DNA from 3 places in the Enterobacter cloacae complex sp. HYC042_NIDB genome. Region 1 is predicted to be linked to each of the others. Evidence: predicted binding sites of a transcription regulator. Region 1 holds the regulator's gene; each other region holds the start of a gene.
The links. The regulator Fur, encoded in region 1, represses iron uptake genes when iron is present. The targets are predictions, from matches to a motif close to ATAATAATGAGAACNACTATCAA.
Positions count from the first base shown of each region.

Region 2: a site for Fur is predicted at 2,656-2,678, ahead of bfd (bacterioferritin-associated ferredoxin). Genes of this name have one in related genera too.
Region 3: a site for Fur is predicted at 3,532-3,554, ahead of sodA (superoxide dismutase [Mn]). Genes of this name have one in related genera too.

Region 1 is NZ_CP109650.1:1,528,714-1,538,373, forward strand. Features, by position in the region: gene nagB (glucosamine-6-phosphate deaminase) at 1-325, opposite strand, end outside; gene nagE (PTS N-acetyl glucosamine transporter subunit IIABC) at 654-2,606, shown strand; gene glnS (glutamine--tRNA ligase) at 2,786-4,453, shown strand; gene chiP (chitoporin ChiP) at 4,901-6,298, shown strand; gene chiQ (ChiQ/YbfN family lipoprotein) at 6,346-6,672, shown strand; gene fur (ferric iron uptake transcriptional regulator) at 6,765-7,211, opposite strand; gene fldA (flavodoxin FldA) at 7,500-8,030, opposite strand; gene ybfE (LexA regulated protein) at 8,186-8,473, opposite strand; gene ybfF (esterase) at 8,602-9,375, opposite strand; gene seqA (replication initiation negative regulator SeqA) at 9,559-9,660, shown strand, end outside.
Region 2 is NZ_CP109650.1:4,484,246-4,493,905, forward strand. Features, by position in the region: gene rplD (50S ribosomal protein L4) at 1-55, opposite strand, end outside; gene rplC (50S ribosomal protein L3) at 66-695, opposite strand; gene rpsJ (30S ribosomal protein S10) at 728-1,039, opposite strand; gene OKF39_RS21525 (prepilin peptidase) at 1,421-1,894, shown strand; gene bfr (bacterioferritin) at 1,878-2,354, opposite strand; gene bfd (bacterioferritin-associated ferredoxin) at 2,427-2,621, opposite strand; gene tuf (elongation factor Tu) at 2,798-3,982, opposite strand; gene fusA (elongation factor G) at 4,052-6,166, opposite strand; gene rpsG (30S ribosomal protein S7) at 6,263-6,733, opposite strand; gene rpsL (30S ribosomal protein S12) at 6,830-7,204, opposite strand; gene tusB (sulfurtransferase complex subunit TusB) at 7,329-7,616, opposite strand; gene tusC (sulfurtransferase complex subunit TusC) at 7,624-7,983, opposite strand; gene tusD (sulfurtransferase complex subunit TusD) at 7,983-8,369, opposite strand; gene OKF39_RS21575 (helix-turn-helix transcriptional regulator) at 8,369-9,091, opposite strand; gene fkpA (FKBP-type peptidyl-prolyl cis-trans isomerase) at 9,257-9,660, opposite strand, start outside.
Region 3 is NZ_CP109650.1:74,107-83,766, forward strand. Features, by position in the region: gene cpxR (envelope stress response regulator transcription factor CpxR) at 1-669, shown strand, start outside; gene cpxA (envelope stress sensor histidine kinase CpxA) at 666-2,039, shown strand; gene yiiM (6-hydroxyaminopurine reductase) at 2,092-2,766, opposite strand; gene sodA (superoxide dismutase [Mn]) at 2,838-3,458, opposite strand; gene rhaT (L-rhamnose/proton symporter RhaT) at 3,747-4,781, shown strand; gene rhaR (HTH-type transcriptional activator RhaR) at 4,782-5,630, opposite strand; gene rhaS (HTH-type transcriptional activator RhaS) at 5,704-6,540, opposite strand; gene rhaB (rhamnulokinase) at 6,842-8,311, shown strand; gene rhaA (L-rhamnose isomerase) at 8,308-9,567, shown strand.

The DNA.
Region 1 (9,660 bases):
CATTCAGCAGGTTAATATTTTCAGCTGGGATATCAACGTGATCAAAGAAATTGCGGTGCATGAAGCTATGGTAGCTTTCAGGATGCTCCTTTGGCAGGCCGACATATTCGTCCATGTTGAAGGTCACAACGTGTTTAAAGCTAACCTGGCCCGCTTTATGCATTTCAACCAGCGCTTTGTACGCGGTCAGTGGGGTACCACCGGTTGGAAGGCCAAGAACGAAGGGACGATCGGCAGTAGGCTTGAAGGCATTAATACGGTTAACGATATGGCGAGCGGCCCATTTACCGACTTGTTCAGCAGTTGCCAGGGGAATCAGTCTCATTGTTCACCTCAAAGTTTAAGTAGAAGAGTGGGCGGATGGGTATCGGAACCTGATGCTTAAGCGTAACCTGGAACCTTTCAGGCCGGATCAATCCGTCTTGATTTTTTGAATGATAAAATAAGTTTTGGCTGTTAGCCAGTGAAAGGGAGGAGGGAATACGATATTTGGTGACAATAATCACAAAAAATAGGTGTTTAATTTGCGATACGAATTAATTTTTCACACACTCAGACTGCCAGTGAATCATCAACTGTATCTATCGTTCGTGACACAATAAAAACATAGTTTATGCGCGAGTCTTAATAATGGGTCTCGTAGGGGGAATAGGATGAATATTTTAGGTTTTTTCCAGCGCCTCGGTAGGGCTTTGCAGCTCCCTATCGCCGTGCTACCGGTTGCAGCGTTGCTGCTGCGATTCGGGCAACCCGATCTTCTTAACGTGCCGTTTATTGCCCAGGCAGGCGGTGCCATTTTTGACAACCTTGCGCTGATTTTCGCCATCGGCGTGGCGTCAAGCTGGTCAAAAGACAGCGCCGGTGCTGCAGCACTGGCAGGGGCGGTAGGTTACTTCATCCTCACGAAAGCGATGGTAACCATCAACCCGGAAATCAACATGGGTGTACTGGCGGGTATCATTACCGGTCTGGTCGGTGGTGCCGTGTACAACCGCTGGGCGGGTATCAAACTGCCTGACTTCCTGAGCTTCTTCGGCGGTAAACGTTTTGTGCCAATTGCGACGGGCTTTTTCTGCCTGATCCTGGCAGCTATCTTTGGCTACGTCTGGCCGCCGGTGCAGCATGCTATCCATGCGGGCGGCGAGTGGATTGTTTCAGCGGGTGCAGTGGGCTCAGGTATCTTTGGTTTTATCAACCGTCTGCTGATCCCAACCGGTCTGCATCAGGTGCTGAACACCATCGCCTGGTTCCAGATTGGTGAGTTCACCAATGCTGCGGGCACTGTATTCCACGGCGACATCAACCGCTTCTATGCGGGTGACGGCACCGCGGGTATGTTCATGTCTGGCTTCTTCCCAATCATGATGTTTGGTCTGCCGGGCGCTGCACTGGCAATGTACCTGGCTGCGCCAAAAGCGCGTCGCCCAATGGTTGGCGGCATGCTGCTGTCCGTTGCGATTACCGCGTTCCTGACCGGTGTAACCGAGCCGCTGGAATTCCTGTTCATGTTCCTGGCGCCGGTGCTGTACCTCATGCATGCGGTCCTGACCGGTATCAGCCTGTTTGTGGCGACCCTGCTGGGCATCCATGCTGGCTTCTCCTTCTCTGCAGGCGCGATCGACTACGTGTTGATGTACAACCTGCCGGCGGCAAGCAAGAACGTCTGGATGCTGGTGGTAATGGGTCTGGTCTTCTTCGTCATCTACTTCGTGCTGTTCACTGCGGTTATTCGTATGTTTAACCTCAAAACACCGGGCCGCGAAGATACCAAAGACGAAGTGGTCACCAACGAAGCCAACAGCAATACCGAAGAGGGTCTGACTCAGCTGGCGACCAGCTATATCGCTGCCGTCGGTGGGACTGACAACCTGAAAGCGATTGATGCCTGTATCACCCGTCTGCGTCTGACGGTGGGTGACTCGGCGCGCGTAAGCGACGCAATGTGTAAACGCCTTGGTGCATCGGGCGTGGTTAAACTGAACAAACAAACTATCCAGGTTATCGTAGGCGCCAAAGCGGAATCCATTGGCGACGAAATGAAGAAAGTGGTTGCCCGTGGCCCGGTCGCAGCGGCATCAGCCGACAGCGCACCTGCGTCGACGGCTGCCCCGGTAGCGAAGCCGCAGGCCGTGCCGAACGCCGTGACGGTGGCCGCGCTGGTCTCTCCGGTAACGGGTGACGTGGTTGACCTTGAGCAGGTGCCTGATGAAGCGTTCGCCAGCAAAGCGGTCGGTGACGGCGTGGCGGTGAAACCAACGGACAAAACCGTTGTGTCTCCGGCGGCAGGCACCATCGTGAAAATCTTCAACACCAACCACGCGTTCTGCCTCGAAACTGAAAAAGGCGCGGAGATCGTTGTCCATATGGGGATCGATACCGTTGCGCTGAACGGTCAGGGCTTTACTCGCCTGGTGGAAGAGGGGGCCGAAGTGGTGGCAGGTCAGCCGATTCTGGAAATGGATCTGGACTTCCTGAACGCTAACGCGCGCTCGATGATTAGTCCGGTCGTGTGCAGCAACATCGACGACTTTAGCGGTCTGGTACTCCAGGCTAAAGGTCAGGTGGTTGCGGGTCAGACACCGCTGTATGAGATTAAAGGCAAGTAATCGCTCCTGAGTAGAGTCATGCCTTAAGCGGCGGGGGATATCCTCCGCCGCTTTTTTTTGCAGCAAACGCCCCCATTATTTTCATCTGATACGTATTTTCCGTAACTAAGGGTTGTCACTACGTCCGGCTTATAAGATCATACGCCGTTATACGTTGTTTACGCTTTGAGGAATCCACGATGAGTGAGGCAGAAGCCCGCCCGAGTAACTTTATTCGTCAGATCATCGATGAAGATCTGGCCAGTGGTAAGCACACCACGGTACATACACGTTTCCCGCCGGAGCCGAACGGCTACCTGCACATTGGTCACGCGAAATCGATCTGCCTGAACTTTGGCATTGCGCAAGACTACCAGGGGCAGTGCAACCTGCGTTTCGATGACACCAACCCAGTAAAAGAAGACATCGAATACGTTGAGTCCATTAAAAACGACGTGCAATGGCTGGGCTTCAACTGGTCTGGCGATATCTGCTACTCCTCTGACTATTTTGATCAGCTGTATGCCTACGCGGTGGAGCTGATCAACAAAGGTCTGGCCTACGTCGACGAGCTGTCTGCGGACGAAATCCGCGAGTATCGCGGTACGCTGACCGCACCAGGCAAAAACAGCCCGTTCCGCGATCGCAGCGTGGAAGAGAACCTGGCGCTGTTTGAAAAAATGCGTGCCGGTGGCTTCGAAGAAGGTAAAGCGTGCCTGCGTGCCAAAATCGATATGGCGTCGCCGTTTATCGTGATGCGCGATCCGGTGCTGTACCGCATTAAGTTCGCAGAACACCACCAGACCGGCAACAAGTGGTGCATTTATCCGATGTACGACTTCACCCACTGCATCAGCGATGCGCTGGAAGGCATTACCCACTCGCTGTGTACGCTGGAGTTCCAGGATAACCGTCGTCTGTACGACTGGGTGCTCGATAACATCACCATTCCTGTGCATCCGCGTCAGTACGAGTTCTCTCGTCTGAATCTGGAATACACCGTGATGTCCAAGCGTAAGCTGAACCTGCTGGTGACCGACAAGCACGTTGATGGCTGGGACGACCCGCGCATGCCGACCATCTCCGGCCTGCGTCGTCGTGGTTACACTGCCGCTTCTATTCGTGAGTTCTGCAAACGTATCGGCGTGACCAAGCAGGACAACACCATCGAAATGGCGTCTCTGGAATCCTGCATTCGTGAAGATCTTAACGAAAACGCCCCGCGCGCGATGGCTGTTATCGATCCGGTGAAACTGGTTATTGAAAATTACCCGCAGGGTGGAAGCGAGCTGGTCTCTATGCCTAACCATCCGAATAAACCGGAAATGGGAAGCCGCGACGTGCCGTTCAGCGGTGAGATCTGGATCGACCGTGCTGACTTCCGTGAAGAAGCCAATAAGCAGTACAAGCGTCTGGTGTTGGGCAAAGAAGTTCGTCTGCGTAACGCCTACGTCATCAAAGCCGAGCGCGTAGAGAAGGATGCTGAAGGTAACATTACCACCATCTTCTGTTCGTACGATGCTGAGACGCTGAGCAAAGATCCGGCAGACGGCCGCAAGGTGAAAGGCGTGATCCACTGGGTGAGCGCTTCCCACGCGCTGCCTGTAGAAATTCGTCTGTACGATCGTCTGTTCAGCGTACCTAACCCGGGTGCGGCGGAAGACTTCCTGGCGACCATCAACCCGGAATCTCTGGTGATCAAGCAAGGTTATGCGGAGCCATCGCTGAAAGCCGCTGAAGCGGGCAAAGCGTTCCAGTTCGAGCGTGAAGGTTACTTCTGCCTGGACAGCCGTTACAGCACGGCAGAAAAACCGGTATTTAACCGTACCGTAGGTCTGCGTGATACCTGGACCAAGATCGGCGAATAATAACGCTGCACTGGTCAATGAGAAACAAACGCCGCTTATAGCGGCGTTTTTTTATTTAATGATCATATCGTTAAAGTAGGCCCGTAATTAGGCCAGCTAAAATTTTTGGTCAATGCGGTGCTACTTATTTTTCTAAAAAAAGTTTGTCTGTTTCATAAAAAAGAGAATTAAGACAAATACGGGTTTTATTACGATCTAATACGCCGAAATTACCTGCTCTACCCCCGCCACACCTTGCATCCGGCCAAATGTTACAAAGCACTACCAATTATGTGCACTTCGTCATAATCCTGACTTTTGCCCACTGAAAAGCATTGATAATTCGCGTCGCGAAAAATAACCTAAAGACGGTAGTTAATTCGAGGGTATTTATAACTACCCCTGGCCTTTTGGTCTTTTATATTTTCGCCGTTTAAGGCGTTTTAATTCGTCAAAGAGGAATAATCTATGCGTACGTTCAGTGGCAAACGTAGTGCGCTGGCGCTGGCTATTGCCGGTGTGACAGCAATGTCAGGCCTGGTGGTGACACCAGAGGCAAAAGCAGCAGGTTTCATCGAAGATTCTACCCTCACTGGCGGTATTTATTACTGGCAGCGTGAACGTGACCGTAAAGATGTCACAGAAGATAAATACAAAACCAACCTCTCACACTCCACCTGGAACGCCAACCTGGACTTCCAGTCAGGCTACGCCGCCGATATATTCGGTCTGGATATTGCCGCGTTTACGGCGATTGAAATGGCTGAAAATGGCGACAGCGGCCACCCGAACGAAATTGCTTTCTCCTCCAGCAATAAAGCCTATGACGAAGACTGGTCAGGGGATAAAAGCGGCATCAGCCTTTATAAGGCCGCAGCGAAATTCAAATACGGCCCGGTATGGGCGCGTGGGGGCTATATTCAGCCAACCGGCCAGACGCTGTTAGCGCCGCACTGGAGCTTTATGCCTGGTACCTATCAGGGGGCAGAAGCCGGGGCTAACTTTGACTACGGTGATGCAGGTGCGTTGAGCTTCTCCTATATGTGGACCAACGAGTACAAAGCGCCGTGGCACATTGAGATGGACAAGTTCTACCAGAACGATAAGAAAACCAAAGTCGATTACCTCCACTCGCTGGGCGCGAAGTACGACTTCAAAAACGATCTGGTTCTGGAAGCCGCATTTGGTCAGGCGGAAGGCTATATCGATCAGTATTTTGCTAAAGCCAGCTACAAATTTGATATCGCCGGTAGTCCGCTGAGCACCAGCTACCAGTTCTACGGTACGCGCGATAAGGTCAGCGATGGCAGCGTAAATGACATTTATAACGGTACCGCGTGGCTGCAGGCGTTAACCTTCGGCTATAAGGTCGGTCAGGTTGATTTGCGTCTGGAAGGCACGTGGGTGAAGGCGGAAGGGCAGCAGGGCTACTTCCTGCAGCGTATGACGCCGACCTATGCCTCATCCAACGGTCGTCTGGATATCTGGTGGGATAACCGCTCAGACTTCAACGCCGACGGCGAGAAAGCGGTCTTCTTCGGCGCCATGTATGACCTGAAAAACTGGAACCTGCCGGGCTGGGCGGTGGGCGCTTCTTACGCTTACGCCTGGGATGCAAAACCAGCAGACATGGCGACGCCGGATGCGTACTACGATCCAAACTATCGCCTGAAAGAGTCCTCCTACAGCCTGGATGCTATCTACACCCTGCAGGATGGCCGCGCGAAAGGCACGATGTTCAAGCTGCACTTCACGCAGTATGACAACCACTCCGATATCCCAAGCTATGCGGGCGGTTACGGCAACATCTTCCAGGATGAACGTGACGTCAAATTCATGGTTATCGCCCCATTCACCATCTTCTGATGAGCACACCGGCGGGCTGAGTCCCGCCGGTCTGGAGACTGCACATGATGAAAAAAATCGTAATCGTCGCGCTGATGGCATCAGGGCTGGTGGCGTGTGTTCAGACTCAGGCGCCGAAAGAGGACGCCCGTCTGAAGGAGGCGTATAGCGCCTGTATTAATACCGCGGAAGGATCGCCTGAGAAAATTGAAGCCTGCCAGAGTGTGCTAAATGTGTTAAAGAAAGAGAAAGCGCATGAGGTGTTCGCGACGCAGGAGAATGTTCGCGTGATGGATTATCAGGCCTGCATCCAGGCACGTAAAACCGGTAACGATCAGGAAGTGGCGAAGCGTTGCGATAAAATCTGGAACGAGATACGCAATAACAACAAATAAGTTGCTCTACGCCCGGTGGCACTTTGCTGACCGGGCTTTTTTCAGGCAAAAAAAAGCCAACCTTACGGCTGGCTCAGAGTATGAACGCTAACTTATTTTGTGTCGTGAGCGTGTTCATTCTCGCGGCAATCCCCTTCAGCGCAGTGACCGTAAAGGTACAGGCTGTGGTTGGTCAGGCGAATGCCATGACGAGCTGCGATTTCACGCTGACGCGCTTCGATGGAATCATCGCTAAATTCAATGACCTTGCCGCAATCGAGGCAGATCAGGTGATCGTGGTGATGCTGCTGGGTCAGTTCGAATACAGATTTACCGCCTTCGAAATTATGACGGGTAACAATGCCCGCGTCATCAAACTGGTTCAGCACGCGATATACGGTGGCCAGCCCAATCTCTTCACCCATGTCGATAAGACGTTTATAAAGGTCTTCCGCACTGACATGGTGATTGTCTGGACCCTGAAGCACTTCCAGGATTTTTAACCGAGGAAGCGTTACTTTCAGGCCAGCCTTCTTTAATGCGGTATTGTTGTCAGTCATGCGGAATCTGTCCTGTTGCTAAACGATTCACTTCTCTGGGAAGTGACAGAAAATGCACCTGGGATAATGCGTCTCATTATAGAACTGCCATGCCTAAATGAAAACTGCAAGTCTCAGGCAAAGTATGCTTATAAAAACGTGGTATCACCTACAAACTTGCTCAATGGAAACCACATTTTGCCAGGGAGACATTGTACAGGTCTGGACGAAAAAGTTAAAAGTTTGTAGCAATTAATTTAATCGGTTTTACCTGGAAAAGGGGCGCAACCCGCGTTGCGCCGTAAAAAATCAGGCGTTGAGAATATCGTCCAGATGCAGTTCTTCGCGGATCTGTTTAACCCACTTCTCTACACGCTCTGCGGTCAGTTCTGGCTGACGGTCTTCGTCAATGGCAAGTCCGACAAAATGATCGTCATCGGCCAGGCCTTTAGAAGCTTCGAAGTGGTAACCGGCAGTCGGCCAGTGGCCCACAATAACCGCGCCATTAGGCTCAATGATGTCGCGAATCGTCCCCAGCGCATCACAGAAGTACTCGGCGTAATCTTCCTGATCGCCACAACCGAACAGGGCAACCAGCTTGCCGTTGAAGTCCACCTCTTCCAGCGTCGGGAAGAAATCGTCCCAGTCGCACTGGGCTTCACCATAGTACCAGGTTGGAATACCCAGCAGCAGAATGTCATAGCCCTCGAGATCTTCTTTGCTGCTCTTGGCGATGTCATGCACATCAGCAACGTCTTTACCGAGCTGTTTCTGAATGTTTTTTGCGATATTTTCGGTATTGCCGGTATCACTGCCGAAGAAAATGCCGATGATTGCCATGAGTAAAATAACCTCTTGAAACTTAATGGTATGGTGGCGCAATTCGGCCACGGATAAGGGCAATAATAGCAGAACTGGCAACCCTGCGGAAACCGCTATCGCGCAGGACTGCACTCTGTGCTACATGAAAAGGGCGATAAAGGGGTTTTTCAGACTTATGCCTGGCTGCGCAGCGTCTCAAGTTGGGCGATGAGCATCTCTTCAATAAGCTCGCTGCGGCTGATGTTACGCGCCTCTGCCAGCTCGTTAAGCGCATCGACCGCGTCGGCGTTGAGCTTCAGTTCGACACGCTTAAGCCCACGATTTTTATCGCGTTTAAGCTGATTGCGTTTATTGATACGCAGCTGTTCATCGCGCGAAAGCGGATTCGTTTTCGGTCGTCCCGGTCGACGCTCATTCGCGAACAGATCTAGTGTCGTACGGTCCGTTTGTTCTTTGGCCATGATTATGAGACTTCGGGGGAAACACGCCGCCCTGCTAAAGCCCGGGCGATAAGCGCGCCATCATACATCACCAAAAACGGCACGCCAACGACTGGAAGCCCGTCATCTTCCAGTCGCTCTCTTTTTAATCAATTTGCAGTATCAGCGAGATAGCGGCGAATGGCGCGCAGTACAGCATCCGGTTTTTCCGCATGCACCCAGTGTCCGGCACCGGCAATGACGTGGGCGCGCGCCTGCGGGAATTGTGCCAGCAGCGTGTCGCGGTACGCGTCGGTAATATAAGGAGAGTTACCGCCGCGAATAAAGAGGGCAGGATGCGGCCAGGCGGGAACGGTTTCCCAGCCCACGATATTGTTGTACTGGTCCCACAGCACCGGCACGTTAAAACGCCACTGCCCGTCAACAAACGACTTCAAAAGGAACTGCACCACGCCTTCTTCATCAAGATGCTCACGCATAACCGCTGCAGCCTGCTGACGAGTGGAAACGCCAGCTTCGGTTACGGCATTGATCGCCGCGAAAATCTCATCGTGACGGCGAACGTCGTAATCCACAGGCGCAACGTCAATCACGACAAGCCCGGAAATTCGTTCTGGCGCCAGCGCGGTGAGCGCCATAACCGCTTTACCGCCCATTGAATGCCCGATGAGGGTCACCTTCTGCAGGTTGTGCGCGTCCAGCGTATCCAGCAGATCCTGCGCCATTGCCGCATAGGTCATCTCGTCTGAGCGGCCGGAAAGCCCGTGGTTGCGCATATCGACCTGCAAAATATCGTGATCGGTAACCAAATCACGGGCCAGCACGCCCAGGTTATCCAGGCTGCCAAAAAGTCCATGAACCAGCACGATGGGGGAATAATTGTTCGGCGATTGTGCAGTTTGCGCTCGGGTATTCAATTTCATGGCAAAGTTCTTTTTTTACGTATGTCAGGTTAGGGTATCATGTTGACCATTCTGCCGCCCGGCTGCAAGGTTCCAGTTTAATCTGACTTTTGCCGCCAACCTGGTTTGACGCTATCCGCTGTTGGGATTTGACCTTATAATCCCAATGACTTGTATTCAGATAAGATATCGCACTGGATTAAGATGAAAACAATCGAAGTTGATGACGAACTCTATCAGTATATTGCCAGCCAGACGCGGCATATCGGGGAGAGCGCGTCCGACATTTTACGGCGCATGCTTAAA
Region 2 (9,660 bases), 1.8 Mb from region 1:
AGGTAGTTTCGGAAACAGTCAGCGCGCTCTGCGCGTCTTTCAATACTAATTCCATTGCTATCCCCTTACGCCTTCACAGCTGGTTTAACGATCAGGTCGCTACCGGTTGCACCCGGGACCGCACCTTTAACCAGCAGCAGGTTGCGCTCAGCGTCAACACGTACTACGTCCAGGCTCTGAACGGTTACACGTTCGTTACCCAGCTGACCTGCCATTTTCTTGCCTTTGAACACTTTGCCCGGAGTCTGGTTCTGACCGATAGAACCCGGAACGCGGTGAGACAAGGAGTTACCGTGAGTAGCGTCCTGGGTACGGAAGTTCCAGCGCTTAACGGTACCAGCAAAACCTTTACCTTTAGAGGTACCGGTTACGTCAACTTTTTTAACGTCAGCAAACAGCTCAACGCTAATGTCCTGACCTACGGTGAACTCTTCGCCTTCAGCAAGACGGAATTCCCACAGACCACGGCCAGCTTCTACGCCAGCTTTAGCGAAGTGACCCGCTTCTGGTTTGGTTACACGGTTAGCTTTTTTAGCACCAGTGGTAACCTGAATAGCGCGGTAGCCATCGTTAGCCAGATCTTTAACCTGAGTAACGCGGTTTGCTTCAACTTCGATTACGGTTACTGGGATAGAAACGCCATCTTCAGTGAAGATGCGGGTCATACCCACTTTTTTACCGACTAAACCAATCATTGTTTCAACCTCTCAATCGCTCGATGACCTGATTAACCCAGGCTGATCTGCACGTCTACACCGGCAGCCAGATCCAGACGCATCAGAGCATCAACGGTTTTCTCAGTTGGCTCAACGATGTCAACCAGACGCTTGTGAGTGCGGATTTCGTACTGATCGCGCGCGTCTTTGTTGACGTGCGGGGAGATCAGAACGGTGAAGCGCTCTTTGCGGGTCGGCAGCGGGATCGGACCACGGACTTGCGCACCAGTGCGCTTAGCAGTCTCGACGATTTCCGCGGTTGATTGATCGATCAGACGATGATCAAACGCTTTAAGGCGGATACGGATTCTTTGGTTCTGCATGAGACCAGAGCTCCAATTATTTTATAAACGAAAATGATTACTCCTCAAACCCATTACGATTGATGGGAGAGTGTAACCGTTCTTACGTAGCCCCCCAATTGGGAGCATTGTTGAGTAACAAAATGAGCTACTCTGGTTCTGATTGAACCCGCCGTCAATTACGACAAGCCCGCGCATTATACGTAAATCAGAGAAAGACGCAAGTGCCGTTTAGAAATTAAGCGTCAAAGGCTCAGTATGCGTAGGACTGCGCAACTTTTTACGCCGTATATCCTTTCTGAATTTTTTTATTTGAAGCCGCTACGCAATTGCTGTTTTTGTGCGTTGCCGGACAGGCAGATTGTAACGAGTATGCGCTCAAAACCTTTTGAGGCCTTTTCCATGCTAACCACCCTCCCCTTCCTGATGATCTATTTTTCTCTGACGGCCTTACTCGTACGCGCTGATATTCGCGACGGTTTGCTGCCCGATAAATTTCTCTGCCCGTTGCTCTGGACGGGCCTGCTCTACCAGGTCTTTATCCATCCTGATTTTCTGCCGAGTGCCGTAATGGGAGCGGTGGCTGGATATCTTGGTTTTGCCACGATTTACTGGGGCTATCGGCTTATCTGCCGGCGGGAAGGAATGGGATATGGCGATGTGAAGTATCTGGCAGGACTTGGTGCGTGGCATGGCTGGTGCATACTGCCTAAACTGGCGTTACTCGCCGCGCTTGTGGCGCTGCTTTGCATTCTTGTTTTTTCATTTCTCACCTCAGATAAAGGAGCATTAAAAAACCCACTGCCTTTTGGACCATTTCTGGCAGCAGCGGGTTTATGCGTTGGATGGGAAAATCTGATTAATTTTCCACTTTGATCTGAGACTGTAGGTAGTTTTGAAGGCCAATTTTGCTAATGAGATCCAGCTCGGTTTCCAGCCAGTCAATGTGGCCTTCTTCATCGGCAAGGATCTGGATCATCATATCGCGGCTCACATAGTCATGGACGCTGTCAGCATAAGCAATGGCTTCGCGCAGATCTTTCGCACCTTCCAGCTCCAGCCGGAGGTCAGAACGCAGCATCTCTTCGACATCCTCACCGATGCCCAGCTTGCCGAGATCCTGCAGGTTTGGGATGCCTTCAAGGAATAAGATACGCTCGATGTATTTATCAGCGTGTTTCATCTCATCTATAGATTCATGGTACTCAACGTCATTCAGACGTGTCAGACCCCAGTTTTTAAACATTCTCGCGTGAAGAAAGTACTGGTTGATTGCGACAAGCTCATTTCCCAATAATTTATTGAGATAACTTATGATTTTAACATCACCTTTCATTATATAGTCCCTCCGCTTCCACTCATTGAAGCGTAGAACGGGCTACGGGGATGTCAAAAAAAAGATAGGGGCTTACGCGATCTCTTTGAATTCCGGGATCTGCATCAGTTCGTCCTGCATGATCTCACGCGCTGCGCGAACGCATTTACCGCATTGATTTCCCACCGGAACAAATTTGCGAAGCTGCTGGAAAGATTGTGGCTGAAACTGGCGAACGGCCTGACGAATTTTCTTGTCGCTTACACCATTACATAAACAAACGTACATAGAGACTCCCGTTCAAAATATGCGCAAAGTGTAAGTGAGAATGGTTATGATTACAATAGCACATACGCCAGGATACGGGCCGGGAGCGGTTAAAAAATGCGAAATTTTGTGACAAGGAAAGGTACAGAAAACAAAAAAGGACGCCGAAGCGTCCTTTTTTATTCAGGGATAATTAATTAGCCCAGAACTTTAGCAACAACGCCCGCGCCAACGGTACGGCCGCCTTCACGGATTGCGAAACGCAGACCGTCGTCCATCGCGATTGGGTGGATCAGAGTCACAACCATCTTGATGTTGTCGCCTGGCATTACCATCTCTACGCCTTCTGGCAGTTCGATGGTACCGGTCACGTCAGTTGTACGGAAGTAGAACTGTGGACGGTAGCCTTTGAAGAACGGAGTATGACGGCCGCCTTCGTCTTTGGACAGAATGTACACTTCAGATTCGAACTTGGTGTGTGGCTTGATTGAGCCTGGCTTCGCCAGAACCTGACCACGTTCGATTTCTTCACGTTTGATACCACGCAGCAGAACACCAACGTTCTCACCAGCACGGCCTTCGTCCAGCAGTTTGCGGAACATTTCAACGCCAGTACAGGTAGACTTCGCAGTCTCTTTGATACCAACGATTTCAACTTCTTCACCAACTTTGATGATACCGCGCTCTACACGACCGGTAACAACGGTACCACGACCGGAGATGGAGAATACGTCTTCGATTGGCAGCAGGAATGGCTTGTCAATCGCACGCTCTGGTTCTGGGATGTAAGAATCCAGGAAGCCAGCCAGTTCGATGATTTTCGCTTCCCACTCTGCTTCGCCTTCCAGCGCTTTCAGCGCGGAACCGCGAACGATTGGAGTGTCATCGCCCGGGAAATCGTACTGAGACAGCAGTTCACGAACTTCCATCTCTACCAGTTCCAGCAGCTCTTCGTCATCAACCATGTCGCATTTGTTCAGGAACACGATGATGAAAGGAACGCCTACCTGACGACCCAGCAGGATGTGCTCACGAGTCTGAGGCATTGGGCCGTCAGTCGCAGCAACAACCAGGATCGCGCCGTCCATCTGCGCAGCACCGGTGATCATGTTTTTAACATAGTCGGCGTGGCCTGGGCAGTCTACGTGTGCGTAGTGGCGAGTCGGGGTGTCGTACTCAACGTGAGAGGTGTTGATGGTGATACCACGAGCTTTTTCTTCTGGCGCGTTATCGATCTGGTCGAATGCACGAGCAGAACCACCGTAGGTTTTAGCCAGAACGGTAGTGATTGCAGCGGTCAGGGTAGTTTTACCATGGTCAACGTGGCCGATAGTACCAACGTTGACGTGCGGTTTTGTACGTTCAAATTTTTCTTTAGACACGGCTATATTCCTTACTATAGTGCTCTCCCCTCTGGAGAGAGCACGGGACTTAGGTTTTAATCCTGTGGATTACTTACCACGGGCTTCAATAACGGCCTGAGCAACGTTGTTAGGCGCATCATCATACTTCAGGAATTCCATGGTGTATGATGCACGACCTTTGGTCAGAGAACGCAGCTGAGTTGCATATCCGAACATTTCAGACAGCGGAACTTCAGCGTGGATCTTAACGCCAGTTACTTCGGATTCCTGACCACGCAGCATACCGCGACGACGGCTCAAGTCACCGATAACGTCACCGGTGTTCTCTTCAGGAGTTTCTACTTCAACCTTCATGATTGGCTCAAGCAGAACTGGTTTTGCTTTCTTAAAGCCTTCTTTAAAGGCAATAGACGCAGCCAGTTTAAACGCCAGTTCAGAGGAGTCAACGTCGTGGTAAGAACCGAAGTGCAGACGGATACCCATGTCAACAACCGGATAGCCAGCCAGAGGGCCCGCTTTCAGCTGTTCCTGGATGCCTTTATCAACGGCTGGGATGTATTCGCCAGGAATTACACCACCTTTGATGTCGTTGATGAACTCGTAACCTTTCGGGTTAGAGCCCGGCTCCAGTGGGTACATGTCGATCACAACGTGACCGTACTGACCGCGACCACCAGACTGCTTAGCGTGTTTACCTTCAACATCGGTAACTTTCGCGCGAATCGCTTCGCGGTAAGCAACCTGAGGTTTACCCACATTCGCTTCAACGTTGAATTCACGCTTCATACGGTCAACGATGATGTCCAGGTGCAGTTCACCCATACCAGCGATGATGGTCTGGTTAGATTCTTCATCAGTCCATACGCGGAATGATGGGTCTTCTTTCGCCAGACGGCCCAGAGCCAGACCCATTTTTTCCTGGTCAGCTTTGGTTTTTGGTTCAACCGCGATGGAGATTACCGGCTCAGGGAATTCCATACGCTCCAGAATGATCGGGTGATCCGGGTCACACAGGGTGTCACCAGTGGTCACGTCTTTCAGACCGATAGCTGCAGCGATGTCGCCCGCACGAACTTCTTTGATCTCTTCACGTTTGTTAGCGTGCATCTGTACGATACGGCCAAAACGTTCACGCGCCGCTTTCACGGAGTTCAGGATGGTGTCACCAGAGTTAACCACACCAGAGTAAACGCGGAAGAAGGTCAGGTTACCCACGAATGGGTCGGTAGCAATTTTGAACGCCAGTGCAGAGAACGGCTCGTCATCACTTGCGTGACGCTCAGCCGGAGTATCTTTACCGTCGTCCAGGATGCCGTTGATCGCAGGAACGTCAACCGGGGATGGCAGGTAGTCAACTACCGCATCCAGCATCGCCTGAACACCTTTGTTCTTGAACGCAGAACCACAGGTTACCAGGATGATTTCGTTGTTCAGAACGCGCTGACGCAGAGCTTTTTTGATCTCTTCTTCAGACAGTTCTTCACCACCCAGGTATTTCTCCATCAGCTCTTCAGAAGCTTCAGCAGCGGATTCGATCAGGTTCTGGTGCCATTCGTCAGCCAGGTCCTGCATCTCAGCCGGGATATCTTCGTATTCGAAGGTAACGCCCTGGTCTGCATCGTTCCAGTTGATGGCTTTCATTTTCACCAGGTCGATAACGCCGGTGAAGCCTTCTTCAGCACCAATTGCCAGCTGCAGCGGAACAGGGTTCGCGCCCAGACGGGTTTTGATCTGGCCAACAACTTTCAGGAAGTTAGCACCCATACGGTCCATTTTGTTAACGAACGCGATGCGTGGAACTTTATATTTGTTCGCCTGACGCCATACGGTTTCAGACTGTGGCTGAACACCACCAACTGCGCAATAAACCATTACCGCGCCGTCAAGAACACGCATGGAACGTTCTACTTCGATGGTGAAGTCAACGTGGCCCGGGGTGTCGATGATGTTTACGCGATGCGGTTCGTACTGCTTAGCCATACCTGACCAGAATGCAGTAGTCGCTGCGGAGGTGATGGTAATACCACGCTCCTGCTCCTGTTCCATCCAGTCCATGGTGGCTGCGCCGTCATGAACTTCACCGATTTTATGGTTTACACCGGTGTAGAACAGAATACGTTCGGTAGTAGTGGTCTTACCGGCGTCGATGTGCGCACTGATACCGATGTTACGGTAGCGTGCGATGGGTGTTGTACGAGCCATTTGATTCCTCGTTTGTTTCTTTAGGCGTTCAGTTAAGTTACCCAGAGCGGGCAGCTTCTCTGAAGCGCCCGCCTGGTGACTAATACTCCGAAGGGATTACCAACGGTAGTGTGCGAACGCCTTGTTGGCTTCTGCCATACGGTGAACGTCTTCACGTTTCTTAACTGCAGTACCTTTGTTTTCTGCAGCATCAGAAAGTTCGTTCGCCAGACGCAGAGCCATGGATTTATCACCGCGTTTACGAGCAGCTTCAACGATCCAACGCATTGCCAGGGCATTACGACGAACCGGACGAACTTCAACTGGAACCTGATAAGTAGAACCACCAACGCGGCGGGACTTAACTTCTACAGTTGGGCGAACGTTGTCGAGAGCGACTTCGAAAGCTTCCAGTTCATTTTTACCAGAACGCTGAGCCAGGGTCTCCAGCGCGCTGTATACGATTGCTTCTGCAGTAGATTTTTTACCATCTACCATCAGGATATTTACAAATTTTGCCAGCAGTTCTGATCCGAACTTCGGATCTGGAAGAATTTTACGCTGACCAATGACGCGACGACGTGGCATGGGAATACTCCGTTGTTAATTCAGGATTGTCCAAAACTCTACGAGTTTAGTTTGACATTAAGATAAATCAGTTTGGCCTTACTTAACGGAGAACCATTAAGCCTTAGGACGCTTCACGCCGTACTTGGAGCGAGCCTGCTTACGGTCTTTAACACCTGAGCAGTCCAGCGCACCACGAACGGTGTGGTAACGAACACCCGGAAGGTCTTTAACACGACCGCCACGGATCAGGATCACGGAGTGCTCCTGCAGGTTGTGACCTTCACCACCGATGTAGGAAGTCACTTCGAAACCGTTAGTCAAACGCACACGGCATACTTTACGCAGTGCGGAGTTTGGTTTTTTAGGAGTGGTGGTATATACACGAGTACATACGCCACGTTTCTGCGGGCAGGCTTCCAGCGCAGGCACGTTGCTTTTTGCAACTTTGCGTGCACGTGGTTTGCGTACCAGCTGGTTAACTGTTGCCATTAAATAGCTCCTGGTTTTAGCTTTTGCTTCGTAAACACGTAATAAAACGACCTCATACAATATGAGGACGCGAAATTTTAGGGCTACGTCGAAAAGGTGTCAAGAAATATACAGCGATCTCAAATCACCAGTTCATTTGACTGGCGTGCGTCACAGTAAGATTGACGAAATCAGTATAGCCAACCACGTCAATTTTGGCTGAAATTTGACCAGAAAGACCCCGCGCATCCAGATCGTCCTTCAGCGCAGAGACCGTTATGGGGGCGTTCGTGAGAATTTCAACGAAACGGCCGCCTTCAAGCGCAGCGAGCACGCCATCCTGAATCAGCAGCAGATCGTCACCTTCGCGCAGCATGCTCAACAGCGTGTCGATATCACATTGCCATGGTGAATGGCTGAGAATATGGAGCATGGAAGCCTCAGAAAGTCAGAATGGTGTCGTAGTGGGAGAGTTGTTCACGGAGTGCTGCGGCAGGTAAGGTCGTCACATCCAGCACAAAAGGCGTCTTATCGCTTAAACCGCGCGCCGTTAAAGAGTCGGCACAGACATAGCAGGTTTCGATATCGTAAAGCGGCAGCACTTTAAAGGTGGCGATGTAGTCGCGCGCCAGAATGGCCTGCGGCTGTTGGCCCGCCAGAAGCTGAAGCACGCCGTCCCCCAGAAAGAAGACACCGATATCTTCTGTTAACGCCGATGTCGCAAGCAGCGCATCCTGGCCTTCCCGGCCAGAGGTGCTGCCGTGCGGCGCAGAAGTAAAAACAAATGCCACACGCTTCATCAGAATTGCACCACTCTGTCGCAGGTTAACGCCGCCTGAGCCAATGCGCCCAGACCACTCAACGAAAAACCAGGCTGCAGGTTAGCGCCTGATAATCCCAGGCGCTCGGCTTCGGCTGCATCCGTCACGCCGCGACGCAGCGCCGCCGCCACGCAGATATGCAGTTCAACGCCCTGCTTTTCATTTAACGCCTGCCAGGCGCGGACCAGATCAAACTCGTCGCTCGCCGGCGACGTAAACTGGTTCGCGTTATACACCCCTTCCCGATAGAAGAAGACGCTCGCCAGTTCGTGTCCGGCCGCCAGCAGCGCATGCGCAAACTGCAGCGCGCTGCTGGCCTGTTGAGTCCCATACGCCGGGCCCGTCACCATTAATGCAAAACGCATTACTTATCTTGCCCCACGAAATCGCCGCTTTTGAACTGACGGATGTAGAGGTAAACCGTATGCTTGGAGATGTTCAGACGATCGGCCACCTGGTTGATGGCATCTTTAATGTCGAAAATCCCTTTCTCGTAGAGATTGAGTACGATCTGGCGATTCTTGGCGTTGTTCGATACGTTGCGGTCAGCATTGACCTCTTCAATGGTGAACTCAAGCGTCTGCGTGACGAGATCTTCAACGGAGGAGGCAAAGTTAACAGAAGAGCCAACGTCTGGCGTTTCTGGCGGAATAAAGGTGCTCATGATCTGCGAGAATGGCACATCAAGGTTCATGTTGATGCACAGCAGCCCAATCACACGATGCTCGCGATTTCGAATCGCGATGGTTTCTGATTTCATCAGCACGCCGCTTTTGGCGCGGGTGAAATAACATTTTGAGACGCTGCTGTCCGCGCCGGTCATGTCATGCAACATACGCAATGCAAGGTCGGTAATTGGCGAACCAATTTTACGGCCGGTATGCTCACCATTAGCAATGCGGATGGCGGAACACTTAAGATCTTGCAGGGAGTGCAATACGATTTCGCAGTGGGAACCAATGAGCATCGCTAACCCGTCCACTACCGCTTCATAGGATTTCAGAATATCGAAGTCGGTCTGGTCAAAAGGACGTTGATCCAGCAAATCAAGTTCACTGGTTTCGTTGGTTAAAAGCGACCTGGACATGAAAAAAACACTCCTTTTCAGGAGCCTGTCGTTAGGTTTTCAGGGCAGGCTCATTATCTACACGGACAACTAAATTAATACAGCGTGCCTAACGCTTTCCAGTGTTAATTATATCTGCCCCACAATAAAAAACCGCCGCCTTAAAAGGCGGCGGTTTGCATCACATTACTTCTTAGCGTCTGTCGCAGCTTTCTGATCTGCCTGCGCTTCCGGTTTCGCATCCGCTTTCGGCGCTGGTTTGATGTCCAGCAGCTCTACGTCGAAGACCAGCGTGGAGTTAGCCGGGATACCCGGGACGCCAGTTTTGCCATAGGCCAGATCCGGTGGGATAACCAGCTTGATTTTGCCGCCTTTTTTGATGTTTTTCAGGCCTTCAGTCCAGCCTGGGATCACACCGTCAAGACGGAAGGAAAGAGGTTCACCACGGGTGTAAGAGTTGTCGAACTCTTTACCGTCGATCAGCGTACCTTTGTAGTTCACCACAACGGTGTCGCTGTCTTTAGGCGCATCACCAGTACCTTCTTTCTCAACTTTGTACACCAGACCAGTAGAAGAGGTTTTCACACCCT
Region 3 (9,660 bases), 1.5 Mb from region 1:
CGAGAGCTCACATCCCTTTTAAAGGAGTTGCTCGACATGGAAGGTTTCAACGTCCTGGTTGCCCATGATGGCGAGCAGGCGCTGAGTCTCCTTGACGACAGCATCGATCTACTTTTGCTCGACGTAATGATGCCAAAGAAAAACGGTATTGATACGCTGAAAGAGCTTCGCCAGACACACCAGACCCCCGTTATCATGCTGACCGCCCGCGGCAGCGAGCTTGACCGCGTTCTCGGCCTTGAGCTGGGTGCGGATGACTATTTACCGAAGCCGTTCAACGACCGTGAACTGGTGGCCCGTATTCGCGCGATCCTGCGTCGTTCCCACTGGAGCGAGCAGCAGCAGAATACCGACAACAGCTCGCCAACGCTGGAAGTGGACTCCCTGAGCCTGAACCCGGGCCGTCAGGAAGCAAGCTTCGACGGCCAGACGCTGGAGCTTACTGGCACCGAGTTCACACTGCTGTATCTACTGGCGCAACATCTTGGCCAGGTGGTATCGCGTGAACATTTAAGCCAGGAAGTGCTGGGCAAACGCCTCACGCCGTTTGACCGCGCCATTGACATGCACATCTCTAACCTGCGCCGCAAGCTGCCGGAGCGTAAAGACGGTCACCCATGGTTTAAAACCCTGCGTGGTCGCGGTTATCTGATGGTTTCTGCTTCATGATAGGCAGCTTAACCGCCCGCATCTTCGCCATCTTCTGGCTGACGCTGGCACTGGTTTTAATGCTCGTTTTGATGTTGCCAAAACTCGACTCACGCCAGATGACGGAGCTGCTCGACAGCGAGCAACGTCAGGGCGTGATGATCGAGCAGCACGTGGAAGCGGAGCTGGCAAACGATCCGCCGAACGATTTAATGTGGTGGCGCAGGCTGTTTCGCGCTATCGACAAGTGGGCGCCGCCAGGACAACGTCTTTTGCTGGTTACCAGCGAAGGCCGCGTGATTGGCGCCGATCGCAATGAAATGCAGATCATCCGCAACTTTATTGGCCAGGCGGATAACGCCGATCACCCACAGAAAAAGAAATATGGTCGGGTAGAGATGGTCGGCCCTTTCTCGGTACGGGATGGGGAAGATAACTACCAGCTCTACCTGATTCGCCCTGCGAGCAGTTCCCAGTCCGACTTCATCAACCTGCTGTTTGACCGTCCGCTTCTGCTGCTGATCGTCACGATGCTGGTCAGTTCCCCGCTGCTGTTATGGCTGGCGTGGAGCCTGGCGAAACCGGCGCGTAAGCTGAAAAACGCGGCGGACGAAGTGGCACAAGGCAATCTCAGACAGCATCCGGAGCTGGAATCCGGGCCGCAGGAGTTCCTGGCCGCCGGCACCAGTTTTAACCAGATGGTCAGCGCGCTTGATCGGATGATGACGGCCCAGCAACGCCTGCTGTCGGACATCTCGCACGAACTGCGCACCCCGCTCACGCGCTTACAGCTGGGCACCGCCCTGCTGCGTCGCCGCAGCGGGGAAAGCAAAGAGCTGGAGCGTATTGAAACGGAAGCGCACCGTCTGGACAGCATGATTAACGATCTGCTGGTGATGTCGCGCAACCAGCAAAAAAACGCGCTGGTGAGCGAAACGGTGAAAGCCAATCACCTGTGGCACGAGGTGCTGGACAACGCGGCGTTCGAAGCGGAGCAGATGGGGAAATCGTTCACCGTCAACTTCCCGCCGGGCCCGTGGCCGCTGTACGGTAACCCCAACGCGCTGGAAAGCGCGCTGGAGAATATCGTGCGTAACGCCCTGCGCTACTCGCATACGAAGATTGAGGTGGCGTTCTCGGTGGATAAAGACGGGATCACCGTCATTGTCGATGACGATGGTCCAGGCGTCAGCCCGGAAGATCGCGAGCAGATTTTCCGTCCGTTCTACCGCACCGACGAAGCGCGCGACCGTGAGTCCGGCGGCACGGGGCTGGGGCTGGCGATTGTAGAAACCGCCATGCAGCAGCACCGCGGCTGGGTGAAAGCCGACGACAGCCCTCTGGGCGGGCTGCGGTTAACGCTGTGGCTACCGCTGTATAAGCGTTCGTAACGGTATGTGCCGGGTGGCGGCTTCGCCTTACCCGGCCTACTTTCTACGGAACCTATTTCCCCCACAATCTCCGCGAACTACTCTCGATCTTCCCGCTTAACCGCCGCTTTTGCATCGTTCTCGTCCAACTGGTAGACAACCCCGCCGCCGACAGCAGGCGATGATACTGTTCATCGTCGAAAGGCATATGCCAGGCAATAGCGCAGGCGTCGTAAACGGACACGTCGCTCAAACGCGACGCGATCTCAAGCGGGGCATCCGCAGATACTTGTCCTGCAAGCACCACGCGATACAGCCAGCCGGTTTTGCCCGCGTTTTGCAGCTGGGCCGACATATCCTGAATCCCGAAATGGTAGTTGAGCTTAAAGCACGGTGAGCGTGGCTGCGTCACCTGAATCAGAGCATCGCCCCAGCGGTAAATATCGCCAATAAAGACGTTCTTTTCCGTCAGCCCTTCCGTTGAAAGATTTTCGCCAAACGCGGGCGCGACGAAGAGGTCCGCCTGCTCAGGAAATTCGGTTTTCCAGTGCTGATAGTGCTCGCGCGGATAGTGGCACAGCGCGCGATCGGGCCCGCCGTGGATTTTCTTTTCGGCCTGCTGGTCGCCCACAAGCCCGAGCTCGGTCAGCGACAGTTCACCGTCGACCTGCACTTTGGCGATGGCGCTCGGGCGGCTGCCGTCGTACTCCCTTACCTTGCCTGTAAACACGTTCACCGGGTAATGCATCGCTGCCTCCATTACGCAGATACAAAAAAAGCGAGTCATCAGACTCGCTTCTCACAGGCGTCAATGCAACCTTATTTTTTAGCGGCGAAACGCGCTGCTGCTTCGTCCCAGTTCACGACATCCCAGAACGCTTTGATGTAGTCAGGGCGACGGTTCTGGAACTTCAGGTAGTAAGCGTGTTCCCACACGTCCAGACCCAGGATTGGGAAACCGGATGCGCCAGAGATCGCTTCACCCATCAGCGGGGAGTCCTGGTTAGCAGTAGAAACCACTGCCAGCTTGTCGCCTTTCAGAACCAGCCACGCCCAGCCAGAGCCGAAGCGGGTTGCAGCGGCTTTTTCGAATTCCGCTTTGAAGTTGTCTACGGAACCGAAGTCGCGCTCGATAGCCGCTTTCAGGTCGCCCTGCAGGGTGGTGCCGGTTTTCAGGCCTTTCCAGAACAGGCTGTGGTTAGCGTGACCGCCCGCGTTGTTACGCAGTACGGTTTTCTTGTCTGCTGGCAGCTGGTCCAGCTTGGTGATCAGCTCTTCAACAGGCAGATTAGCGAACTCTGGCAGGCTTTCCAGCGCAGCATTCGCGTTGTTCACGTAGGTCTGGTGGTGTTTAGTGTGATGGATTTCCATCGTCTGCTTGTCGAAATGCGGTTCCAGTGCGTCGTAGGCATACGGCAGGGATGGCAGTGTATAACTCATAATCCTCTCCATTATTGTCGGGCGGCACAGCTGTTAATGCCGCGTAAGCAGTTGGTTCATTATAGTTAATTAAATGATATTGAAAATGATTATCAATGCCGTAGTTTTTATAAGGTTATTCGGTTTTTGAGAAATAAAAGAATTGTGAGTCTGCTCACGCGCTTAACGTGCTGATTGCCATTCAAAACAAAAGTGCGGCAACCTTCTGAAGGTTCCTGAACAGCCTAATTTTTACACTCATCAAGTCGGGGGGAAGCCTCCGGCTATAAAAACGATGAGGACGTAAAAATGAATCATGCGATTACGATGGGTATCTTCTGGCATTTAATAGGCGCAGCCAGTGCAGCCTGTTTCTATGCCCCGTTCAAAAAGGTGAAAGGCTGGTCGTGGGAAACCATGTGGTCCGTTGGCGGTACCGTGTCCTGGCTAATTTTGCCGTGGACAATCAGCGCCATGCTGCTGCCCGATTTCTGGGGCTACTTCTCCTCCTTCAACGCCTCCACCCTGCTACCGGTATTCCTGTTCGGCGCGATGTGGGGCATCGGCAACATCAACTACGGCCTGACCATGCGCTACCTCGGGATGTCGATGGGTATCGGCATCGCGATTGGCATTACGCTGATAGTGGGCACGCTGATGACGCCAATCCTTAACGGCCATTTCGACGTGCTGATCAACACCCAGGGCGGCCGGATGACGCTGCTGGGCGTGCTGGTGGCGGTGATCGGCGTGGGAATCGTTACCCGCGCAGGCCAGCTAAAAGAACGCAAGATGGGCATCAGGGCCGAAGAGTTCAACCTGAAGAAAGGGCTGCTGCTGGCGGTGATGTGCGGGGTCTTCTCGGCGGGCATGTCGTTCGCCATGAACGCCGCCAAACCGATGCACGACGCCGCTGCGGCGCTGGGCGTTGACCCGCTGTATGTTGCCCTGCCAAGCTACGTGGTGATCATGGGCGGCGGCGCGCTGGTAAACCTCGGTTTCTGCTTTATCCGTCTGGCAAAAGTGAAGAACCTGTCGGTAAAAGCCGACTTCTCGCTGGCAAAACCGCTGATCCTCACCAACGTTCTGCTCTCCGCGCTCGGCGGCCTGATGTGGTATCTGCAATTCTTCTTCTACGCCTGGGGCCACGCCAGCATTCCGCCGCAGTACGACTACATAAGCTGGATGCTGCACATGAGCTTCTACGTGCTGTGCGGCGGTCTGGTTGGGCTGGTGCTGAAGGAGTGGAACAACGCCGGACGTCGTCCGGTTGGCGTACTGAGCCTGGGCTGCGTGGTGATTATCATTGCGGCCAATATCGTCGGCCTCGGCATGGCGAACTGATTACGCTGCTTTTCGACTGCGATGACGCCACTGAACCGGCGTCATCCCCACCTCACGGTTAAACACCACCGAAAAGTAGTTACTGTCCTCAAAGCCGCAGCGCATCGCCACTTCACTGACCATCAGCTCCGTATGCTGTAACAGATACTGGGCGTGGCAGATGCGCAGCTGGCGCAGGTAATGATTTATCGTCATTCCCGTCTGGGTGCGGAACTGCTGGCGCAGCGCGCGCTCGCTGCACTGCTCCTGCTCGCAGAATTTTTCCAGTACGAAACTCTTGTTCAGACTGCCCGCAAGCCGGGCGATCAGCTTATCCAGCAGCGCTTCCTGCGTGGTGGCGGAGGGATTATCCGTGGCGTAACGATGACGCTTCAGGGTCATCACCAGCTGGGCGAAAAGCAGCTCCGACATCTGGTTTGCCACCGGGTCGCTCTTCTGGCTCTCCTGCTCCAGCTGGGAAATCGTCTGGCGCACCTGAGCCATGCCGCTGCTGCTTAAGCGCCAGTGCGGTTCGCCTCCGGCATTCAGAATGCCCGGAATGTTGCTCGCCCAGTCGACATTCAGTTTAAGCCTGTCAGGGCAGTAGATGACGTTCTGCAACACCAGATCGTTAACCGAGGCGTAGGCGTGTTTGTCTTCGGCGCGAATGTAAAACAGATCCCCGCGCGTGATGCGGTAGGGCCGGTCGTTGAGGACGTGAAGGCCGTTGCCGCGCCACACCAGCACCAGCTCGCAGAACTCATGGGTGTGCTCGGCAAAGACATTTTGCGGGTAACGGTCGGCCACCGCGACGGCCTGACTCGCGGAGGCAAAAAAATCATCTTTGCGAAGAATTAACTGAGCGGCCACACCACAACCTCTACGGCGAATAACCGGGCATTATTAGCTTTTTTGCGGCCTGAAAACGGTGACTGCCCTCGCGTTACTGAAGCAACGCGTCTTTCCCCTGACGAATATCGCGCGGCGACCAGCTAAATTCCCGGCGAAATAGCGTCGAAAAGTGGTTACTGTCGCCGAAACCGCAGCGATAAGCAATTTCTGTAACGCTTTCGTCGGTATGCCGTAAAAGGTGACGCGCTTTGATCAGGCGCAGACGGTTAAGGTAACGCTGCGGCGTGAGCCCGGTATGCTGCTTGAGCTGACGATGCAGCGTGCGCAACGAGAGCGAAAAGTCGTCCGCCAGCGTTTCCCAGCAGACATCTTCAGCGAAATTATCTTCCAGCCAGGCCATAAGCTGGTTCAGCCGTGCGTCATTATTTTCCATCCCTTCCACCAAGCTGCTGCGGCGCAGCAGCACCAGCAGCTGCATAAACAGCAGCTCGCGGGTGGCAATCGCGTGCGTCTCCTGCCCGTCCTCGCTCTGCTCCATCTGGCTCACCAGCTGACGCACCTGCTGTAACGTGGATTGATTCACCCGCCAGTGCGACGGGTAGTGGCCGTCCTTCTCCTGCGGCAACAGCTGATTCAACCCGGAGAGAAACTGGAACGCGTCCGGGGAACGATAGAGCACGTTGGTCAGACACAGGTTGTCGGTATGTTCATAAAGGTGTCTGTCGTGGTCGCGCACGAAGCACACCGTACCGCCGCTGATGGTATACGGCTGACCGTTGAACACGTGGATGCCCGTTCCGTGCTCAACAATCACAATCTCATGAAAATCATGATGATGCTCCGGGAACGCAGCCTGAGGAAGCCGTGGCTCAATCGCGACGGGAGAAGCCCCCGAAGGAAAAAAATCGACGCTGTGCAGTACGGTCATAACGGCCCCCACCAATGAGAAAAGTTCTCAAAATAGTAATTAAGGCCCTCCACGCTCACCTTAAATTTTTGACAGTAAACCGCGCAAAAGCTGCCGGTTTTTCAAGAAACAGGCGGAAAGATCGGGAAATGCGGTCAGCGTCACACTGCCTGCAAACCCCGCCATTACTGGAAACTGTGAACTCCCTCACGTTCACCTTTGCTTTCTTGCCAGCGCGAGATTTGGGCTGTCAGTGGCGAGAAGGTGGCTATTTCTTCCCTTTCTTACACTCATCGCTAATGACTTAAGAAAGGACCCGACCATGACTTTTCGCCATTGTGTGGCTGTCGATTTAGGCGCATCCAGCGGCCGTGTAATGCTCGCCACCTGGGACTGTGACCAGCACACCCTTACGCTTCGCGAAATGCACCGTTTCGCCAATTTTCTGCAAAAACAGGACGGTTTTGTGACCTGGGATATCGATGCGCTGGAAGCGGAGATCCGCACCGGACTTCACAACGTCTGCGAAAACGGTATCCGCATCGACAGTATCGGCATTGATACCTGGGGCGTGGATTACGTGCTGCTGGACAGTCACGGCGAACGCGTTGGCCTGCCCGTCTCCTACCGCGACAGCCGCACCGATGGGCTGATGGCGCACGCCATCGCGCAGCTTGGCAAAGAGAACATCTATGGTCGCAGCGGCATTCAGTTTCTGCCGTTTAACACGCTGTATCAGCTGCGGGCGATGGTTGAGCAACAGCCAGAGCTGGTTGAAAAGGTGGCGCATGCGCTGCTGATCCCGGACTACTTAAGCTATCGTCTGACCGGCAACATGAACTGGGAATACACCAACGCCACCACCACGCAGCTGGTCAATATCAACACCGATAACTGGGATGAACACCTGCTGGCATGGACGGGCGCCTCGCCGTCCTGGTTCGGCGCGCCAACCCATCCGGGCAATGTCATCGGCCAGTGGATTTGCCCGCAGGGGAATGAAATTCCCGTTGTCGCCGTCGCCAGTCACGACACCGCAAGCGCGGTCATTGCCTCGCCGCTCGCCAGCAAAGACGCGGCCTATCTCTCCTCCGGCACCTGGTCGCTGATGGGTTTTGAGAGTAAAACGCCTTACACCAGCGACGCCGCGCTGGCCGCCAATATCACCAACGAAGGCGGTGCCGAAGGACGCTACCGCGTGCTGAAGAACATCATGGGCCTGTGGCTGCTCCAGCGGGTGCTGAAAGAGCAGAACGTCACCGACCTGCCCGCGCTTATCGCGGAAACCGAAAAGCTGAAGGCCTGCACCTTTCTGATTAACCCGAACGACGACCGCTTTATTAACCCGGTGCACATGAGCACTGAGATCCAGGCCGCCTGTTTTGACGCGGGGCAGCCGGTACCTTCCCGCCCCGCCGAGCTGGCGCGCTGTATTTTTGACAGCCTCGCCCTGCTCTATGCCGACATCCTGAGCGAACTGGCTGACCTTCGCGGTAAACCGTTCAGCCAGCTGCACATCGTGGGCGGCGGCTGCCAGAACCAGTTGCTGAACCAGCTCTGCGCCGATGCCTGTGGCATTACCGTGGTGGCAGGTCCCGTAGAGGCTTCCACGCTCGGCAACATTGGCATTCAGTTGATGACGCTGGACGAACTATCAAACGTCGACGATTTCCGTTCGGTGGTGACGGCGAATAACAGCCTGACCACCTTCACCCCCAATCCCTGCCATGACATTGCCCGCTACCGGGCGCAGTTTCAGCAAAAACGACTGACTAAGGAGCTTTGCGCATGACCACTCAACTTGAACAAGCCTGGGACCTGGCTAAACAGCGTTTCGCCGCCGTCGGCGTGGATGTCGAAGAGGCGCTGCGCCAGCTCGACCGTCTGCCCGTCTCCATGCACTGCTGGCAGGGTGATGACGTTGCCGGCTTCGAGGATCCGGGCGGTTCCCTGACGGGTGGCATTCAGGCAACGGGTAACTACCCGGGCAAAGCGCGCAACGCCACCGAACTGCGTGCGGATCTGGAGCTGGCGCTGAGCCTCATCCCAGGGCCAAAACGCCTGAACCTGCACGCGATTTATCTCGAATCCGACGCACCGGTCGCGCGTAACGAAATCAAACAGGAACACTTTAAGAACTGGGTGGAGTGGGCAAAGGCCAACCGGCTGGGACTGGATTTTAACCCGTCCTGCTTCTCGCACCCGCTGAGCGCAGACGGGTTTACCCTTGCACACGCCAACGACGAAATCCGGCAGTTCTGGATCGACCACGTGAAGGCCAGCCGCCGCGTCTCGGCGTATTTCGGCGAGCAGCTTGGCACGCCGTCGGTGATGAATATCTGGATCCCGGATGGCATGAAGGACATCACCGTAGACCGACTGGCGCCACGTCAGCGCCTGCTGGCCGCGCTGGATGAAGCCATCAGCGAGAAGCTCGATCCGGCGCACCATATCGACGCGGTGGAGAGCAAGCTGTTCGGCATTGGCGCAGAGAGCTACACCGTGGGCTCAAACGAGTTCTACATGGGTTACGCCACCAGCCGCCAGACCGCGCTGTGCCTGGATGCTGGCCACTTCCACCCAACGGAAGTCATCTCCGACAAAATCTCCGCCGCCATGCTCTACGTGCCGCGCCTGCTGCTGCACGTCAGCCGTCCGGTGCGCTGGGACAGCGACCACGTGGTCCTGCTGGACGACGAAACCCAGGCGATTGCCAGCGAAATCATCCGCCACGATCTGTTTGACCGCGTGCACATCGGGCTCGACTTCTTCGACGCCTCCATCAACCGCATCGCGGCATGGGTTATCGGCACCCGTAACATGAAGAAAGCCCTGCTGCGTGCCCTGCTGGAGCCAACCGCCGCGCTGAAACAGCTGGAAGAGAGCGGCGATTACACCGCGCGCCTGGCGCTGCTGGAGGAGCAGAAATCCCTGCCGTGGCCGGCGGTGTGGGAGATGTACTGCCAGCGTCACGATGCGCCTGCGGGCAGCCAGTGGCTGGACAACGTGCGGGCGTATGAGAAAGACGTGCTCGCCGCTCGTCAGTAAAAAATATCGCCCGGCGGCGCGTTGCTTGCCGGGCCTACAGGTAAAAGCAGGCCGGGTAAGCGTAACGCCACCCGGCATTTTCAAAGGAAACAC